Linked DNA regions of Tomitella gaofuii. The protein of the gene in region 1 interacts with the protein of each later gene in a pairwise test. Links are inferred from orthologs where the notes say so. Each region holds a gene or a part of one and is shown on either strand. Other genes may lie near its edges.

Evidence for each region.
Region 2: the proteins of rlmN (region 1) and ftsZ interact in binary tests that used the Escherichia coli proteins (3 or more experiments, as listed by UniProt). The link is inferred for Tomitella gaofuii from one-to-one orthologs.

What each region holds. Positions count from the first base shown.
Region 1 is NZ_CP059900.1:2,651,709-2,663,596, reverse strand. What follows is about bases 3,315-6,304. They hold rlmN (dual-specificity RNA methyltransferase RlmN), read left to right. Parts: upstream 3,315-4,200; coding sequence 4,201-5,409; downstream 5,410-6,304. Other genes in these bases: dxr (1-deoxy-D-xylulose-5-phosphate reductoisomerase), read left to right, coding at 5,907-6,304; H4F70_RS20620 (DUF2631 domain-containing protein), read right to left, coding at 5,474-5,752; H4F70_RS12355 (LapA family protein), read right to left, coding at 3,662-4,084; H4F70_RS12360 (phosphatidate cytidylyltransferase), read left to right, coding at 3,315-3,648. In the rest of the region: rpsB (30S ribosomal protein S2), read left to right, coding at 1-281; tsf (translation elongation factor Ts), read left to right, coding at 332-1,156; pyrH (UMP kinase), read left to right, coding at 1,292-2,011; frr (ribosome recycling factor), read left to right, coding at 2,131-2,688; more of H4F70_RS12360, read left to right, coding at 2,749-3,314; more of dxr, read left to right, coding at 6,305-7,064; H4F70_RS12335 (M50 family metallopeptidase), read left to right, coding at 7,071-8,282; ispG (flavodoxin-dependent (E)-4-hydroxy-3-methylbut-2-enyl-diphosphate synthase), read left to right, coding at 8,442-9,614; H4F70_RS12325 (GNAT family N-acetyltransferase), read left to right, coding at 9,746-10,582; H4F70_RS12320 (penicillin-binding transpeptidase domain-containing protein), read left to right, coding at 10,637-11,888.
Region 2 is NZ_CP059900.1:2,922,375-2,930,230, reverse strand. What follows is about bases 104-2,980. They hold ftsZ (cell division protein FtsZ), read left to right. Parts: upstream 104-856; coding sequence 857-2,104; downstream 2,105-2,980. Other genes in these bases: H4F70_RS13530 (YggS family pyridoxal phosphate-dependent enzyme), read left to right, coding at 2,880-2,980; pgeF (peptidoglycan editing factor PgeF), read left to right, coding at 2,146-2,883; H4F70_RS13545 (cell division protein FtsQ/DivIB), read left to right, coding at 104-606. In the rest of the region: more of H4F70_RS13545, read left to right, coding at 1-103; more of H4F70_RS13530, read left to right, coding at 2,981-3,638; H4F70_RS13525 (cell division protein SepF), read left to right, coding at 3,742-4,362; H4F70_RS13520 (YggT family protein), read left to right, coding at 4,508-4,798; DivIVA-like cell division protein Wag31, read left to right, coding at 4,909-5,802; H4F70_RS13510 (hypothetical protein), read left to right, coding at 5,873-6,139; ileS (isoleucine--tRNA ligase), read left to right, coding at 6,543-7,856. UniProt on the Escherichia coli protein: Essential cell division protein that forms a contractile ring structure (Z ring) at the future cell division site. The regulation of the ring assembly controls the timing and the location of cell division.

The DNA.
Region 1 (11,888 bases):
ACTACCCTATCCCGGGCAACGACGACGCCATCCGCAGCGCCGCGCTGCTGACCAAGGTCGTCGCCACGGCCGCGGCCGATGGCGTGCAGTCGCGCGCCGCCCGCAATGCCGGCGACGACAAGCCGGAGGCCGCAGCCGGCGAGCCGCTGCCGGAGTGGGAGCAGGAGCTGCTCTCCGGTGATGCAGAGAAGGCTCCCGCCGCCGAGGAGTCCGCTCCCGCCGCCGAGGCCGGCAAGCCCGCCGAAGAGGCGGCGCAGGCCCCGGCCGACGCCCAGCAGTAGAGACCCGCACGGCCCGGCCGAGGGCCCAATCACCGAGGAGGCTCGCCTCGATGGCGAACTACACCGCCGCTGACGTCAAGCGGCTCCGGGAGCTCACCGGCTCCGGAATGATGGACTGCAAGAAGGCTCTGGAGGAGAACGGCGGCGACTTCGACAAGGCCGTCGAGTTCCTGCGCATCAAGGGCGCCAAGGACGTGGGCAAGCGTGCCGAGCGCGCCACGGCCGAGGGGCTCGTCGCCGAAAAGGGCGGCGTGCTGATCGAGCTCAACAGCGAGACCGACTTCGTCGCCAAGAACGAGCAGTTCCAGGAGCTGGCGGACAAGATCGTCGCTGCCGCTGCGGAGGCGCGTCCGGCCGACGTCGCCGCCCTCGAGGCGCTGCCGCTGGACGGCAGCACCGTCGGCGAGGTCGTCCAGGCCATGTCGGCCAAGCTGGGCGAGAAGCTCGAGCTGCGCCGCGTCGCCTCCCTGGACGGGCAGGTGGCCGTGTACATGCACCGCCGCAGCACCGACCTGCCGCCGGCTGTGGGTGTCGTCGTGCAATACACCGGCGAGGGCGATGCCGCGGCGGAGGCCGCGCGCGGTGCCGCGATGCAGGTGGCGGCCATGAAGGCCAAGTACACCTCCCGTGACGAGGTGCCCGAGGAGACCGTCGCCAAGGAGCGTCGGATCGCCGAGGAGACGGCCCGCGAGGAGGGCAAGCCCGAGCAGGCGATGCCCAAGATCATCGAGGGCCGGGTGAACGGGTTCTTCAAGGACGTCGTGCTGCTCGAGCAGCCGTCCGTGTCGGACTCGAAGAAGACCGTCAAGGCCGTGCTCGCGGAGTCGGGCGCGGAGGTCACGGCCTTCCACCGCTTCGAGGTGGGGCAGGCCTGATCGGCTGGGGCCGATGACGATGCGCCGGCGGGACCGTCCCGGGCCCAAGTGGCCCGTGGACGGTCCCGTCCCGGCGTATCCGGTGGGATTGCGCATTCGAAGGTCCGTGGGGCCGGGAAGAAGTCAGGACTGAGCATGGCGAACAACCCCAACGGCTACCGCCGCGTGCTTCTCAAGCTCGGCGGCGAGATGTTCGGCGGCGGGCGCGTGGGCCTGGACCCCGATGTGGTCGAGGCCGTGGCCACGCAGATCGCCGAGATCGTGCGCGACGGCGTGCAGGTGGCCGTGGTGATCGGCGGCGGCAACTTCTTCCGCGGCGCCGAGCTGCAGCAGCGCGGTCTCGAACGGTCGCGCTCGGACTACATGGGCATGCTCGGCACGGTGATGAACTCGCTCGCCCTGCAGGATTTCCTGGAGAAGCGGGGCATCGACACCCGCGTGCAGACCGGCATCACGATGGGGCAGGTGGCCGAGCCGTATATCCCACGCCGGGCCGTCCGCCACCTGGAGAAAGGGCGGGTCGTGATCTTCGGCGCCGGCATGGGGATGCCCTACTTCTCCACCGACACCACCGCTGCGCAGCGTGCGCTCGAGGTGGGCGCGGAGGTGGTGATGCTGGCCAAGTCCGTCGACGGGGTGTACTCGGCGGACCCGCGTCAGGACCCCGACGCGACGATGTACGACGAGATCACCCACGAGGAGGCGCTCGTGCGCGGCCTCAAGGTCGCGGATGCGACGGCGTTCAGCCTGTGCATGGACAACGCCATGCCGCTGCTGGTGTTCAATCTCCTGACGGAAGGCAATATCGCGCGGGCCGTGTCAGGTGAGAAGATCGGTACATTGGTGCGTTCGTGACCGCCGATACCCCCGGCATGGCCGGGGCGCGATAGTTTTGCCGGACGGACACCGTAGGCCGGCGCAGTGACAGTGCCGGCCGGCGCCCGGCGCAGACCCATAACCGACGGAGGAATGCCGTGATCGACGAAACTCTCTTCGAGGCCGAGGAGAAGATGGAGAAGGCGATCGAGGTCGCCCGGGATGATCTCGGCTCCATCCGCACCGGCCGGGCGAACCCCGGCATGTTCTCCCGGGTCGTCGTCGAATACTACGGAAGCCCGACCCCGATCACCCAGGTCGCCAGCATCTCGGTGCCGGAGCCGCGCATGGTCGTCATCAAGCCGTACGAGGTGTCGATGCTCGGCACGATCGAGACGGCCATCCGCAACTCGGACCTGGGCGTGAACCCCACCGACGACGGCACGATCATCCGGGTGTCGGTTCCCCAGCTCACCGAGGAGCGCCGTCGCGAGTTCGTCAAGCAGGCCAAGGCCAAGGCCGAGGAGGCCCGGGTGGCGGTGCGCAACGTGCGCCGCAAGGCGATGGACGAGCTCAACCGGATCCAGAAGGACGGCGACGCCGGCGAGGACGATGTCACCCGCGCCGAGAAGGAACTCGACAAGACGACGGGCCGGTACGTCGGCCAGATCGACGAGATGGTCAAGAACAAGGAATCCGAACTTCTGGAGGTCTGACCGGCGCGGGCGCCGGGCGGTCCCGCCGTCGGTGCGCCGTGCGCGGGGCGGTTCGACGACATGCGTGACTACCAGACCACACCAGGAGGCCCAGTGACGGCAGGCGGCGAAGCCACCCAGCAGCAGCCGGACAAGCCGCCGTCGAAGGCGGGGCGCAATCTGCCCGCGGCGATCGGCGTCGGGGTCGCGCTCGGCGCGCTCGTCATCTGCGTGCTGCTGTTCGCGCCCACCGCCTGGGTGGCCGTCGTCGCCGTCGCCGCCGCGATCGCCACCTGGGAGGTGTGCGCACGGCTGCGCCAGGGCGGAATAGACGTGCCGCTGGTGCCGCTGCTGATCGGCGGCCAGGCGATGATCTGGTTGACCTGGCCGTACGGCGCGTCCGCGACGTTCGGCGCATTCGCCGTGACCGTGCTGGTCATCATGATCTGGCGGCTGGTGAGCGCCGGCCTGGACGCGACCCCCCGGAACTACACGCGCGACATGGCCGTCGGCGTCTTCGTCGCCGCCTGGATACCGCTGTTCGCGTCGATCGGCGCGCTGCTGGTGCTCGACGGCGACAACGGCGCCGGCAAGGTGTTCTGCCTGATGATCGGCGTGGTGTGCTCCGATGTGGGCGGATACGCCGCCGGAGTCCTGCTGGGCAAGCATCCGATGGTCCCGGCGATCAGCCCCAAGAAGTCGTGGGAGGGGCTGGGCGGATCGCTGCTCTTCGGCGTCGTCGGGGGCGTGCTCACCGTGACGTTGATCCTGGGCGAGGCCTGGTGGGTCGGGGCGATCCTCGGGGCCGTCATCGTGGTGACGTCGACGCTCGGCGACTTGGTGGAATCGCAGTTCAAGCGGGACCTGGGCATCAAGGACATGGGTGCGCTGCTGCCCGGACACGGCGGGATCATGGACCGGCTCGATTCGGCGCTGCCGTCGGCGGTCGCCGTGTGGGTGGTGCTGGGACTCGCGTTCTGATCGTCGGTGGCGTCTAGCGCTGTTTGCGCGCCGCCCGGCGCATCTGGAGCATCCGCGCGGCGCCGATCAGTGCGGTGATGAGCGCCCCGCCGATCGCGGCGAGCAGGATCGTCACCCCCAGTGGCAGCGAGAACTCCCACCCGAAGATCTGCACCGGGGTGGAGTCGGAGTTCTGGATGATGAAGACGAGCAGGAAGATCAGGATGATCGCGCCGACGATCCACGCCGACCAGGCGCGGGCGGTGCGCGAATTCTTCGCCAGGTCGACGCGCTTGCGTCCCTGCTTGGTCGAACCCGACGCGGTGGTGGCGGCGGTCGCGCTTGCGCCTGCGGGGCTCGTGTGCGCCGCGGACGGCGTGGCGTCGGCGCCGGCGGGGGGAGTGTCGGTACCCGTCGACGGCGTGGGCGGTGTGCCGTACTGGTCGTCGGTGCTCATGCCCCGATGATCCCCCACAGCGGCACCGCGCGCACGGTTCTCGGCGCACCGGGCGGGTCGGGCGTCAGACGGGGCGGGGCGGCGATTCCGCCGGCGATCTGGGACAATCGGTGATCATGGCCGGTCGTACGCAGCATCCATCCACGCAGGACGCGCAGTCCGCCGCCCCGGGGCCGGCGGAGCCGACGACGGACAGTCCCGGAGCGGCGGGCGCCAGCACGCCCGTCCGCCTGGTGTTCTCGGCGCCGCGGCGCGGGCTTCCGCCGACGCACCTGGCGGATCTGGACGCAGAGGGTCGCCGGGCGGCGATGGGGGAGCTGGGTCTGCCGAAGTTCCGTGCGGATCAGGTGGCCCGCCAATACTACGGTCGGCTCGTCGCGGACCCGGCCGAGATGACGGATCTGCCGGCGGCGATGCGCGAATCGGTGTCGGAGGCCCTGTTCCCGCCGCTGCTCACCGCGGTGCGGCACATCGCCTGCGACGACGGCACCACGCGCAAGACCCTGTGGCGGGCGGGCGACGGCACCCTGCTCGAGAGCGTGCTGATGCGGTACCCGGACCGCGCGACGCTGTGCATCTCCAGCCAGGCTGGGTGCGGGATGGCCTGCCCGTTCTGCGCGACGGGGCAGGGCGGCCTCGACCGGAACCTGTCCACGGCGGAGATCGTCGATCAGGTCCGTGCGGCCGCGGCGGCGATGCGCGACGGCGAGGTGCACGGCGGTCCGGGCAGGCTCTCGAACATCGTGTTCATGGGCATGGGGGAGCCGCTGGCCAACTACAAGCGGGTGGTGGCCGCGGTCCGGCGGATCACCGACCCCGCGCCGGACGGCTTCGGGCTGTCGCAACGGTCGGTGACGGTGTCGACGGTGGGGCTGGCCCCGGCGATCCGCAAGCTCGCGGACGAGGGCCTGTCGGTGACGCTGGCCGTGTCCCTGCACACCCCGGACGACGAGCTGCGCGACACCCTCGTCCCGGTAAACAATCGGTGGTCGGTGGCGGAGGTGCTCGACGCGGCCCGGTACTACGCGGACCGCACCGGACGCCGTGTGTCCATCGAGTACGCGCTGATCCGCGACGTCAACGACCAGCCGTGGCGCGCAGATCTGCTGGGCAAGAAGCTCCGCGCCGCGCTCGGGTCGCTCGTGCACGTGAACCTCATCCCGCTTAACCCCACTCCGGGCAGCGAATGGGACGCGGCCCCCAAACCGGTCGAGCGCGAGTTCGTGCGGCGGGTGCGTGCGGCGGGTGTCTCTTGCACTGTGCGCGACACGCGCGGCCAGGAGATCGCGGCCGCGTGCGGCCAGCTCGCCGCGACGGAGAGGTAGAGCAGAAGAGACAGGACCGGCCCCGGATGCTCCGGGGCCGGTCCTGCACGGTGTCAGAGACCGGTCAGCGGTTCCAGCGGTTGTGCCGCGTGTAGATGTCGATCAGCAGGAAACCGACGACCACCGCAGCGGAGACGCACAGGTAGATGATGGCCGTCGCCGTCTCGATGTTGTTGAAGATCATCAGGAGCAGGAACAGCGCGAAGAACCAGCCGGCGATACGGAAGGTCTTGGTGGCCTGGCCGTGCCAGCCCCAGCCGACCGACGGCTCGTCCGCGGGGTCGATGCGGGATTCCTCGATGGCCTTCTCGAGGGAGGGATGCACCTGCTGCTGTGTGGCCACGGCCGAACCTCCTGGTGTCACTGTGTCGGCCCCAATCCTGGCACATTCCGGGGCCGGATACGACACGGGGTCGTAAACAGCGGGGCCGGCCTGCGGGGAGTGTGCGCCGGGCCCGGAGGTGGCCGCGGGTCGGGGCGTCGGGAACAATGGTGCGGTGACGAGAACGCGTGTACTGCTCCTGGGGAGCACCGGTTCCATCGGCACCCAGGCACTTCAGGTGATCTCCGCGGCCGCGGAACGGCTCGAGGTGGTGGGCCTCGCCGCCGGCGGCGCCGACGTCGAGCTGCTGGCCCGGCAGATCCGCGCCACCGGGGCGCGCGAGGTGGCCGTGGCCGACCCCGCAGCGGCGGCCCGCCTGGCCGATGTCGTGGGCTTCCCCGTCCGGTCGGGTCCGTCGGCGGCGGAGGATCTGGTGCGCTCCGTGGAGGCCGACGTGGTTCTCAACGGCCTCGTCGGTTCGCTGGGGCTGCGGCCCACGCTCGCGGCCCTGGAGACGGGTGCGCGCCTGGCGCTGGCGAACAAGGAGTCGCTCATCGCCGGCGGCCCGCTGGTGCTGGCCGCCGCGGCGGTGGGGCAGATCGTGCCGGTCGATTCCGAGCATTCCGCGTTGGCGCAGTGCCTGCGTGCGGGCCGCGCGGACGAGGTGGCGGCCCTGGTGCTCACGGCGTCGGGCGGCCCCTTCCGCGGCTGGACGGCGGAGCAGCTGGCGGACGTCACACCCGAGCAGGCCGGGGCGCACCCCACGTGGTCGATGGGCCCGATGAACACCCTCAATTCTGCGACGATGGTCAACAAGGGCCTCGAGCTGCTCGAGGCCCACATGCTCTTCGGCGTGCCCTACGACCGGATCGCGGTCACCGTGCACCCGCAGTCGGTGGTGCACTCGATGGTGACCTTCCACGACGGCTCGACGATTGCGCAGGCCTGCCCGCCGGACATGCGCCTGCCGATCGCATTGGCGCTGGGCTGGCCCGAGCGCATCGCCGGCGCGGCGCGGGCGTGCGACTTCACCGTCGCGTCCACCTGGGAGTTCGAGCCGCTCGACGCCGCGGTGTTCCCCGCGGTGGAGTTGGCGCGCAGCGCGGGCATGGCGGGCGGGTGCATGCCGGCCGTGTTCAACGCGGCCAACGAGGAGGCCGCCACGGCGTTCCTGGCCGGCCGCATACGGTTCCCGCGGATCGTGGGCACGGTGGCCGAGGTGCTCGCGGAGGGCGACCGGTGGGCGGCCGATCCGGCCGGCGTCGACGAGGTGCTGGCCGCGGAGCAGTGGGCGCGTGGGCGCGCCGCCGCGCTGGTCGGGCAGGAGGGCTGACGGGCAGTGGATTTCGTACTGGGCGTGATCCTGTTCGCCTTCGGCATCGGCGTCTCGATCGCGCTGCACGAGTTCGGGCATCTCGGCGCGGCCAAGTTGTTCGGGATGAAGGTCCGCCGCTACTTCATCGGCTTCGGCCCCAAGGTGTTCTCCTTCCGCAGGGGGGAGACGGAGTACGGGCTCAAGGCGGTGCCGGCGGGCGGGTTCTGCGACATCGCAGGCATGACGGCGATGGACGAGCTCGCGCCCGACGAGGCGGACCGGGCCATGTTCCGCTTCCCGGCGTGGAAGCGGATCGTCGTGATGCTCGCCGGCGTGGTGATGAACATCCTCATCGGCCTCGTACTCATCTACGGGCTGGCGCTGGGCTCGGGGCTGCCGCAGATCGACGCCCCGCAGACGAAGCTGGGCACGTTGTCGTGCTCGTCGCCGGAGCAGCGGGCCGACGGCACCCTGGTGCCTTGCACGGGCACCGGGCCGGCGCAGCAGGCCGGGCTCGAATCCGGCGATGTCGTGAAGAAGATCGACGGCACCGCCGTGGAGACCTGGCCGGACCTCGTCGCCGCCGTGCGGGACAGCTCCGGCACGGTGCCGTTCGTCGTCGAGCGCAGCGGCGAGACGCTGACGATCCCCGTGCAGGTCGAGCAGGTGCAGCGGCAGGTCACCGACCCCGCGACCGGCGCGCAGCGCAGCGAGACCGTCGGTGCGATCGGCGCCGGGCGGTCGGTGGCGGGGCTGGAGCACTTCAACGCGCTCACCGCGGTGCCCGGGTCGCTCGAGTTCACCGGCGAGATCGCCGTGCTCAGTTGGAACGCGCTGCTGGACTTCCCCTCGCGCGTGCCCAACCTGGTCGAGTCGATCTTCGGCGGGCACCGCAGCGACGAGACCCCGATGAGCGTCGTCGGGGCGAGCAGGCTCGGCGGCGAGTTCGTCGAACGTGATATGTGGCAGGCTTTCGTCTTTCTGCTGGCGCAGCTGAACTTCTTCCTCGCGCTGCTCAACGTGCTGCCGCTGCTGCCGTTCGACGGCGGCCACATCGCCGTGGTCATCTACGAGAAGATCCGCGACGCCGTGCGCAGGATGCGGGGCAAGGCGGCGGGCGCTCCGGTCGACTACATGAAGCTCATGCCCGTCACCCTGGCGATAGCGGTGGTGCTCGGCGGGTTCATGCTGTTGACGGTGACGGCGGACATCGTCAACCCGATCCGGGTGTTCTGAGCGGCCCGCACCCTGCGGCGCCGAGCGTGCCGCGGGACGTGGCGAACGTCACCATCACGGGCGACCGTGGAGCCGGCGGCCGCAGTGGAGGACAATCGGAGCAGAGCCCCGGCGGATCAAGCCGGAGCGCAGGTGCTCACCTTCGAGAGGATGATAGTTGTGACGAGCCCCGTGGGTCTCGGAATGCCGACCGGGCCGGCCGCGGTCCTGGCTCCGCGCCGCAAGACGCGCCAGCTGCACGTGGGCAGCGTGGGCGTGGGCAGCGACTTCCCGGTGTCCGTGCAGTCGATGACCACCACCAAGACGCACGAGGTCAACACCACGTTGCAGCAGATCGCCCAGCTGACGGCGTCGGGGTGCGACATCGTCCGGGTGGCGTGCCCGCGGCAGGAGGACGCGGACGCGCTCGAGGCGATCGCCCGCAAGAGCCAGATCCCGGTCATCGCCGACATCCACTTCCAGCCGCGCTACATCTTCGCCGCCATCGACGCCGGGTGCGCGGCGGTCCGCGTCAACCCCGGCAACATCAAGGAGTTCGACGGCCGCGTCGGCGAGGTGGCGCGGGCGGCGGGGGACGCCGGCGTCCCCATCCGCATCGGTGTCAACGCGGGGTCGCTGGACCCGCGTCTGCTCAAGAAGTACGGCAAGGCGACGCCGGAGGCGCTGGTGGAATCGGCGCTGTGGGAGGCCGGGCTGTTCGCCGAGCACGGCTTCCACGACATCAAGATCTCGGTCAAGCACAACGACCCGGTGGTGATGGTCGAGGCCTACCGGCAGTTGGCCGAGCAGTGCGACTACCCGCTGCACCTGGGCGTCACCGAGGCGGGCCCGGCGTTCCAGGGCACCATCAAGTCGGCAGTCGCCTTCGGCGCCCTGCTGTCGCAGGGGATCGGCGACACGATCCGGGTGTCGTTGTCCGCCCCGCCGGTCGAAGAGGTCAAGGTGGGCACGCAGATCCTGCAGTCGCTGGGCCTGCGCCCCCGCAAGCTCGAGATCGTCTCGTGCCCGTCCTGCGGGCGCGCGCAGGTGGACGTCTACAAGCTCGCCGACGAGGTCACGGCGGGCCTGGAAGGCATGGAGGTGCCGCTGCGCGTCGCCGTGATGGGGTGCGTCGTCAACGGCCCCGGCGAGGCGCGCGAGGCCGACCTGGGCGTGGCGTCCGGCAACGGCAAGGGCCAGATCTTCGTCAAGGGCAAGGTGATCAAGACGGTGCCGGAGGCGCAGATCGTCGAGACGCTCATCGAGGAGGCCATGCGCATCGCCGAGGAGATGGGCGACGGCGCTGAGGACGGCACAGCGGCGGGCACCGGACCGTCGGTCACGGTGTCCTGAGCGCACCGCGTCGCCTTACCGCGACGTCAGGGCGGGGTTTGCGGGCGGATCGACTCCGCGCGTGGCAATGTTGACAGGACGGGGCCGTCCGAACGGACGGGCGGCCCGCACGCGAGCGGCGGAGTGGGCCGGTGCTGAAGCTGCTGGGGACCAGGGTGCTGGGGACGCGGGAACGTGATGCGGTCGTGCGCGCCCTCGGCGCGGACCCGGTGGCGGCATGCATGATCGCCGCGCGGGTGCAACAGCGTGGCCTCGGGCGCAGTGCCCTCGGCGGCGAGATGTGGACCCGGGGCGGCCCGGAGCGGGCACTGTGCTTCTCCGGCGGCAACCTCGTGCCGCTCGCCGGCACCCGCCACGATGTCGAGGCCTTCGCGGACCGGGCGCTGCGCGGGCCGCGCCTGTGCACCTCGCTGGTGGGGCGCAGCGAGCTGGCCATCCCCATGTGGGCGGTGCTCGAGCCGCGCTGGGGTCCTGCGCGCGAGGTCCGTTCCGACCAGCCGCTGCTCGCGCTCGACGGGGCCCCGGCGGTGATGCCGGACCCCGAGGTGCGGCGGGTGACGATGGACGACCTCGCGCCGTACCTGGAGGCCGCCGTCGCCATGTTCATCGAGGAGGTCGGCATCGACCCGCGGCTGCACGACGGCGGCCAGGGCTACCGGGAGCGCGTCGCCGCCACGATCCGCGCGGGCCGCGCCTGGGCGCGCATCGCCGACGGGCGGGTGCTGTTCAAGGCCGAGGTGGGCTCGTACTCGGACCGGGTGGGGCAGATCCAGGGCGTGTGGGTGCGGCCCGGCGAACGCGCGCGCGGACTGGGCACGCGGGGCACTGCGACGGTGTGCGCGGAGTTGCGTGCGGCCGGCCGCACGCCCAGCCTGTACGTCAACTCCTTCAACGCGCCCGCCCGGGCCTCCTACGCCCGGATCGGATTCCGACAGGTGGCGACGTTCGCGACGGTCCTCATCGACTGACGGCGCGCGGCGGCGGATCGGTGCGGCGCCGCGCGGCGACTTATCATTGCCGCGATGACTGTTCACCACTGCCGGACGGCCGGCCCCCGACGGGTGTTGCGTGTCCGGCTGGCCGGGGCGTGCGCCGCGTCCGTACTGGTACTGCTGGGGTCGGTGGCGTGCGCGGACGGTCCGGAGACGGCGGGCTCGGCGGCCCGGGACTTCGCGGCGGGCTTCGCGGACGACGACGTCGATCGTGCCGCGGCGCAGACCGACGCGCCCGACGACGCGCGCGCGGGACTCGCGGCGGCGTGGGACGGACTGCAGGCCGAGTCGATGACCGCCTCCATCGGGGCGGTGCGTACCGAGGGGGCGACGGCGCGGGCCGAATACACCTACGAGTGGACGCTGCCCCAGGGGCGGGTCTGGCGGTATACGGGCACGCTGCCCCTGGTGCGCACACAGGGCGACTGGGCGGTGCGGTGGACTCCCGCCGCCGTCAACCCGGGGCTGGGCGGCGATCAGACCATGTCGTTGCGCACCATCGCGGCGCCGCGCGCGCCGGTGATCGGGCACGACGGCGCGCCGGTGCTGGAACCGGGGATCAGCGTGCAGGTGCTGGTGTCCGCGACGGAGGCAGGCCGTGCGCTGGGGGCGACGGCGTCCGCGCTGGAACGCCTGCTCAAGCCCGCCGACCCGTCGGTGTCGGCCCAGTCCATCGCGGAGCAGGCGTCCTCGCTGGACGGGAACTACGCGATCACGCGCCTGACGTCCGACGAGGCCGATGCGCTGCGGCCGCAACTGGAGGCGCTGCCGGGGGTGGCGCTGTCCGAGCAGCCGGACCTGATCCCTACGGACCCGCTGCTGGCCAACGACGTGGTCGGCAACCTGGAATCGGTGGTGCGCGACGACGTCTACGGCACGCCGGGCTGGCGGGTGGTGAGCGTCAACCGCGACGGTGCGGTGGTGGACGTGCTCACCGAGACCGCCCCCGTGCCCGCGCCCGCGGTCCGCGTGGGCCTGGACAAGTCGGTGCAGATCGCCGCGCAGACGGCGGTCGGGATCACCGACAAGCCGGCGGTGCTCGTGGCGATCCAGCCGTCCACGGGCCAGATCCTCGCGGTGGCGCAGAACGATGCGGCCGACGCGAAGGGGCCCATCGCGCTGCAGGGCCTGTACCCGCCGGGCTCCACCTTCAAGATCGTCACCGCGGGCGCCGCCATCGAGGAGGGGCTGGCGACGCCCCAGACCATGCTCGCGTGCCCGGGAGAGGTGACGATCGGGACGCGCACCATCCCCAACTATGCGCACTTCGCGCTGGGCACGG
Region 2 (7,856 bases), 270 kb from region 1 along the record:
GTGGCCGTAGGCGTGCTGTGGTTCACTCCGGCGATGTCGGTGCGGACGGTCGAGGTGACGGGGCTGGACCGGTTGACCGAGCCCGAGGTCGTCTCCGCACTCGCGGTGCCGGCGGGAACCCCGCTGATGCAGGTGGACACCTCCGCCGCCGCGCACCGGGTGGCCGGAATCGCGCGGGTCGCCCGGGTGAGCGTGCACCGGGAGTTCCCGTCCACGATCCGGGTCGATGTGACGGAACGGGTGCCGGTGGCGTTCCGCGACACCGGTGACGGGCCCCACCTGCTGGACCGTTCCGGGATCGACTTCGCGGCGGAACCACCGCCGCCGGGGCTGCCCAAGATCACCATGGCGGATCACGGAGACGCCGAGCTGCTCCGTTCGGTGCTGCAGGTGGTCGGCGGGCTGCCGCCGGAGCTGCGCGGGCAGATCACGTCGATCGACGTCGGTTCGCCGTCGGACATCTCCTTCGGGCTCGCCGACGGCCGCACGCTGGTGTGGGGGAGCGTGGAGCGCAGCGGGCTCAAGGCGCCTGTGGCGCTCGCGGTCCTGCAGCAGCCGGGGCAGACGGTCGACGTGTCGAGCCCCAATCTCCCCACCACCAAGTGAGCGTCGGGCGGTGCGCGGCGGCGGCGGGGGAGGCAAACTCCGTCGTGTTCGGCGCGCCTCCTGGCAACAGCGCGCGGCGATGCATAGCGTCTGCGCATAGTTCGGTACTTGACATAACTCTAACCCTTTGGTTGAGGTTGAGGGTTTTCGGGTCGGATGTGCGCCGCGCCGCGACGCGGCGGCCGCAGTCGCAGCACCGGACGCTTCGGGAAGACAGACGTAGATCGAGCAACATGGAAGGCGAGAGCACATGACGCCCCCGCACAATTACCTCGCCGTCATCAAGGTCGTCGGAATCGGCGGCGGTGGGGTCAACGCCGTCAACCGGATGATCGAGCAGGGACTGAAGGGGGTGGAGTTCATTGCCATCAACACCGATGCGCAGGCCCTGCTCATGAGCGATGCCGACGTCAAGCTCGACGTCGGTCGCGACTCCACGCGCGGACTCGGCGCCGGTGCCGACCCCGAGGTGGGGCGCAGGGCCGCAGAGGACGCCAAGGACGAGATCGAAGAGCTCCTCAAGGGGGCGGACATGGTCTTCGTCACCGCCGGTGAGGGCGGCGGCACCGGCACCGGCGGGGCCCCGGTCGTGGCGAGCATCGCGCGCAAGCTCGGCGCGCTCACCATCGGGGTCGTCACCCGGCCGTTCTCGTTCGAGGGCAAGCGCCGGGGCGGCCAGGCCGAGGCGGGCATCACGACCCTCCGCGAGTCGTGCGACACGCTCATCGTCATCCCCAACGACCGCCTGTTGCAGCTCGGCGACGCTGCGGTGAGCCTCATGGACGCGTTCCGCTCGGCCGACGAGGTCCTCCTCAACGGCGTCCAGGGCATCACCGACCTCATCACCACCCCGGGGCTGATCAACGTCGACTTCGCCGACGTCAAGTCGGTGATGTCCGGGGCCGGCAGCGCCCTGATGGGGATCGGCTCCTCGCGGGGGGAGGGGCGCTCGCTCAAGGCGGCGGAGTCCGCGATCAACTCGCCGCTGCTCGAGGCGTCGATGGACGGCGCGCACGGCGTGCTCATCTCCATCGCCGGCGGCAGCGACCTGGGGCTGTTCGAGATCAACGAGGCCGCCTCGCTGGTCCAGGAGTCGGCGCACATCGAGGCCAACATCATCTTCGGCACGGTGATCGACGATTCGCTGGGCGACGAGGTCCGGGTGACGGTCATCGCCGCGGGGTTCGACGGCGGTGCGCCGCAGAACAAGCAGATCGACGCCGGGGTCGAATCGCGCGGCCGCTCGACGATCGACGCGGGCCGCGCCGGCCAGATCGGGCAGTCGCGGGCCGGAGCCTCCGGCGACGCGTCCGACCGGCCGCAGCCGGTCACCTTCCCCGCTCCCGCGTCCTCCGGGGCCGCCGCTGAGTCGGCCCAGCGCGGCGGGGGGGTGCGCGGCGGTGCCGAGCGAGGCGGCGCCGAGCGAGGCGGCGCCGAGCGTGAGGTGATCGACGACCTCGACGACGACGTCGACGTCCCGCCGTTCATGCGGAGGTGAGGACAGTCACCGGAGCGGTGCACGCAGGCCCGCCGGCGCGCATGGTGTTCACCACGCGCGCCGGCGGAGTCTCGGATGCGCCCTACGACTCGTTCAATCTCGGCGACCATGTGGGAGACGATCCCGGCGCGGTCGCCGCCAACCGCGCGCGGCTGGCCGGCGCGCTGGGGCTCGCCCCGCCTCGGCTGGTGTGGATGGAACAGGTGCATTCGCGCAATGTCACCGTCGTGGACGGGCCTGTGGGCTGGGCAGTGGAGGTGACGGACGCGCTCGTCACGACCGAGCCGGACCTCGCGCTGGTGGTGCTCACGGCCGACTGCGTGCCCGTCCTGCTCGCGGACGAGGAGGCGGGCGTGATCGCGGCGGTGCACGCGGGCCGGATCGGCGCGCGCATCGGCATCGTCCCGCGTGCGATCGAGGCCATGGCCGGGCTGGGGGCGCGGCCGGAACGGATCGGCGCGCTGCTGGGTCCGGCGGCGTGCGGCGGCTGCTACGAGGTGCCGCCGCACATGCAGGCCGACGTGGAGGAGTATCTGCCCGGCAGCGCCTGCCGCACGCGCAAGGCCACGACGGGGCTGGACATCCGCGCCGGGGTCGCGCGGCAACTGGGCGCGGCGGGCGTGGAATCGGTCGTGGTGGACCCGCGCTGCACCATCGAGGACACGACGCTGTTCAGCCACCGGCGGGGCGCGCCCACCGGACGTCTCGCCGGAGTCGTCTGGCGGCCGTCGGCGGGGGGCCCGGCGACGGGGGGGTCGACCACGGGGGGACGGTCATGACCGCGCAGGCGGGCGGCGACCGCGCGGCCGAACTGGCCGGCGGTCTCGCCGCCGCCCGCGAGCGCATCGCGGGGGCGTGCGCCGCGGCCGGCCGCGCCCCGGGTTCGGTGACGCTGATCGCGGTGACGAAGCGCTTCCCGGCGTCGGACGCGGCGGCCCTCGCGCGGCTCGGCGCGGAGGACCTCGGCGAATCGCGGGAGCAGGAGGCCGGGCCCAAGGCGGAGGATTGCGCCCGGCTTCTGTCCGCCGCCGGCGGACCGAGCGCGCCGCCGCGCTGGCACATGGTGGGCCGGCTGCAGCGGAACAAGGCGCGGGCGGCGGCCCGTTGGGCGCACGCCGTCCATTCCGTGGATTCGCTCCGGCTCGCGCACGCCCTCGCGCGTGCGACGGCGTCGGCGCTGGACGCCGGCGAGCGGACCGCGCCGCTGGAGGTCTACCTGCAGGTGAGCCTCGACGGCGACCCGGCGCGCGGCGGCGTGTCCGCCGCCGACCTCGACGAGCTCGCGGATCAGGTGGAGGCGGCGGAATCCATGCGGCTCGCGGGGCTCATGGCGGTGGCGCCGCGGCAGGAGGAACCGGACGCGGCGTTCGCCCGGCTCGCCGGTGTCCGCGCGGCGTTCCTCCGGCGCCATCCGCAGGCCGGGGGCCTGTCCGCCGGGATGTCGGGCGACCTCGAATCGGCCATCGCACACGGATCGACCTGTGTGCGTGTCGGTACCGCGATCATGGGTGCGCGGCCGATAGTCTCGCCATGAACGGCGGGATCCACGGTCCTCCCGCCGGACCGCAGCACAACCCGTCCGCAGTGCACAGTCCACAGCCCAGCCACGATCCGCCGCAGCAAGGAAGGTCTATTCGATGAGCAGCCTGCAAAAGTTCAAGGCGTACTTCGGGATGGTGCCGCTCGAGGACTTCGATGACGACTACCTCGACGAGCCCGGGCCGCGCCGGGGGCTGGACGACGGTTACGACGAGTACGACCGGGAGTACGACGGCATGCGCGGCGACTACCCCGCCGGACCCCGCGGATACGAGGACGACCGCTACGCGCCGGGGCGTGGGCGGCTCGAGTCGGTCCCGCCGCGGGGCGGGAGCCGGCCCGCGCCGATGGCGGGGACCCGCGGCGCGCTGGCGATGGATGCGCGGCCGGAGCCGCGGGTGGAGCCGCGCCGTGCCGCTTCGCTGTTCGACGAGTCCGGGGGCATGGCGAAGATCACGACCCTCCGCCCCCGCGACTACAGCGAGGCCCGCACCATCGGCGAGCAGTTCCGCGACGGGGTGCCCGTCATCATGGACCTCGTCGAGATGAGCAACGCCGACGCGAAGCGCCTCGTCGACTTCGCGGCAGGCCTCGCCTTCGCCCTGCGTGGCTCGTTCGACAAGGTGGCTACGAAGGTGTTCCTTCTCTCACCCGCGGAGATCGACGTCTCCGCGGAAGACCGTCGCCGGCTGGTGGAGACGGGCTTCTACTCCAAGTGAGTCCCGCCGGCAGGAACCCCCGTCGCGTCCGCGCGGCGGGGGTTCCGCATGTCATGGCCCGGGGGCGTGCGCGGCGGGCGCGCCGGACGGTCGCGCCGGTCACCCGGCGTGGGGTGCGCCGCCGCTTTCGGGCAGAGTGATGGGCATGGCTGCGCTCGAGGTCGTCTACGTCCTTCTCTATATTTTCTGGTTCTGCCTCATCGGCCGCGTCATCGTGGAGTTCATCCGCTCGTTCGCGCGCGACTGGCACCCCAAGGGGATCCTCGTGGTGCTGCTCGAGGCGCTGTTCACGATCTCCGATCCGCCGGTGAAGCTGCTGCGCAAGCTGATCCCGCCGGTGCGCATGGGGCAGGTCCGACTGGACCTGTCGATCCTCGTGCTGATGCTGATCCTGTTCGTGCTCATCAGCGTCGTGGGGCGTTTCATGTACGCATGAGCGGTGTTCGTGATGCACGATCGTGACCTGATGTGACAGGATGGGCGGCAGTGAACTGCGATGGCCGGGTCTCTCTCGGCTGCCCATGTATGCGATAGGGGAACACTCCAATGCCGCTTACTCCGGCCGACGTCCACAATGTGGCGTTCAGCAAGCCGCCCATTGGCAAGCGTGGCTACAACGAGGACGAGGTAGACCAGTTCCTCGACCTCGTCGAGGCCGAGCTGGCCCGGCTCGTAGAGGAGAACTCGGACCTGTCGCAGCGGGTCTCCGAGCTCGAATCCGAGCTGGCCGACGCCGAGAAGAAGGCCTCGTCCGCCACCGGCGCGTCCGCCGCCGCCGCGACGGCGGCCCCGGCCGCCCAGACGCCCTCCCCGACGTCGACCCCCGCCTCGACGGGTGCTTCGTCGTCGGGTGTCACGGCAGACGTCAAGGAGCAGTCCTCGTCGGACAAGTCGGCCGGCGCCGCATCCGGTTCCTCGGTGGCGGCGGCCACCGAGGCCGCCCACGTGCAGGCTGCCAAGCTGTTGGCGCTCGCGCAGGAGACGGCGGACAGGCTCACCGGCGACGCCAAGTCGGAGTCGGACAAGACGCTCTCCGACGCGCGCAGCACGTCGGAGAAGCTCGTCTCGGACGCCCGCGCCAACTCGGAGAAGATGGTCACCGATGCGCGCACCAAGGCGGACTCCATGCTCGCCGAGGCCCGGCAGAAGTCCGAGGCGCTGCTGGCGGATGCGCGCACCCGCTCCGAGAACCAGCTCAAGCAGGCCCAGGACAAGGCCGCGGCGCTGCAGGCGGATGCGGAGAAGAAGCACACCGAGGTCATGGGCACCATCAACGAGCAGCGCACCAAGCTCGAAGGTGAGATCGAGTCGCTGCGCACCTATGAGCGCGAGTACCGGACACGCCTGAAGACCTACCTGGAGGGGCAGCTCGAGGAGCTGAACCAGCGCGGGTCCGCCGCACCGGTGGACAACTCGTCCGAGGTCCGCGACCGCAAGTAGTGACCGCCAGCAGCCGTACCCGCGCGCTGCGCCCGCCCGTCGTGCGCCGCCGGACACTCAGGAGGACCCGATGCTGATCGCAGCCCTGGTCGTGACCCTCGTCGGGTTCGTCCTGCTGGTCGTCGCGCTGGTGATCAGCTCGGTGGCCTTCGCCTGGGCGTGCATCGGCGTGTGCATCGTCGGATTCGTGCTGCTGGTGATCGACATCATCCGCGGGCGGCGCGGCGGTGACGGCACCGCGGCGGACGACGAGGCGCAGCAGGAACGCGGCGACGGGACCGGTGACGACGGCGATGAGGTGGCCGCCGGTCACGGCGCGCAGGACGAGGCCGACTAGAGTCGGCATGAGTGCGGTCCCCCCCATCGGGACCGCGGCGATGATCCGGCGATCACCGGGGAGCCTCCGGAAGAACAGCGGCACGCACGCCGGCCCGCACCGCGGGTCGGCGTCCGCCGCCCAGTAGACCCGGACGGGCGGGCCCGTCACAGCCCTCACGAGCGACCCTGCCCGCACGGCGCGGCCGGGTAAGCGGGGTGGTACCGCGGCGCAGGCGCGTCGTCCCCGTGCCGAGTCAAGGTGGCCCGCATCGCGGGCGCACGAGGAAACTGGCACGTAGGGAGCCTGAACAGTGACCGACCCCGCACACCCCGGATCCGGCGGCAGCAGTACCGTCGGCGCGGCCTACCCGCGTGTAGACCTCACCGGCGGCCACAGCAAGGGTTCCGCCGACTTCCCGGCGATGGAGGAGCGCGTGCTCGCGTTCTGGGCCGCGGACGGCACCTTCCAGGAGAGCATGCGCCGGCGCGCGGGCGCCGAGGAGTTCGTCTTCTACGACGGGCCCCCGTTCGCCAACGGCCTGCCGCACTACGGGCACCTGCTCACCGGGTACGTCAAGGACATCGTGCCCCGGTACCAGACCATGCGCGGCAAGCTCGTCGACCGGCGCTTCGGATGGGACACGCACGGCCTGCCCGCGGAGCTGGAGGCCGAGCGTCAACTGGGCATCACGGACAAGTCGCAGATCGACACCATGGGCATCGCGGCGTTCAACGAGGCGTGCCGGACCTCCGTGCTCAAGTACACCGACGAATGGCGCGAGTACGTCACCCGGCAGGCGCGCTGGGTCGACTTCGACCGCGACTACAAGACGCTCGACGTCACCTTCATGGAATCGGTGATCTGGGCGTTCAAGCAGCTCTACGACAAGGGGCTGGCCTACGAGGGCTACCGGGTGCTCCCGTACTGCTGGCGCGACGAGACGCCGCTGTCCAACCACGAGCTGCGGATGGACGACGACGTCTACAAGTCGCGCCAGGACCCGGCGATCACCGTGGGGTTCCGGGTCGACGGCAACGGCGCGGGCCCGTTCGAGCGGCTCGACGGGGCGCACCTGCTGGTGTGGACCACCACGCCGTGGACGTTGCCGTCCAACATGGCCGCCGCCGTGCACCCGGAGGTCCGCTACGTGCTCGTGGCGGGACCGGGCGGGCGGCGCGCCCTGCTGGCCGAAGCGCGCGTGGGCGCCTACGCCAAGGAACTGGGGGAGAGCCCGGAGGTGCTCGCGCACTTCACCGGCGAGGAGCTGCTGGGTCTGCGCTACGTGCCGCCGTTCCCGTACTTCGCCGGTGCCGAGAACGCCTTCCGGGTGCTCGCGGCCGACTACGTCACCACCGACGACGGCACCGGCATCGTGCACATCGCGCCCGCCTACGGCGAGGACGACAAGGTGGTCACCGACGCCGCCGGGATCACCCCGGTCACGCCGGTGGACGCGCGCGGCCGGTTCGACGAGCAGGTGCCCGACTACGCGGGCGAGCTGGTCTTCGACGCGAACCCGCGGATCATCCGCGACCTGAAGGACGCCTCGGGCCCGGTCGCGGCGGGCGGCGCCTGGCTGGTGCGGCACGAGACCTACGAGCACTCCTATCCGCATTGCTGGCGGTGCGGCAACCCGCTGATCTACCGCGCGGTGTCCTCCTGGTTCATCAAGGTCACCGAGTTCCGCGACCGCATGGTGGAGCTCAACGAACAGATCACCTGGTATCCGTCGCAC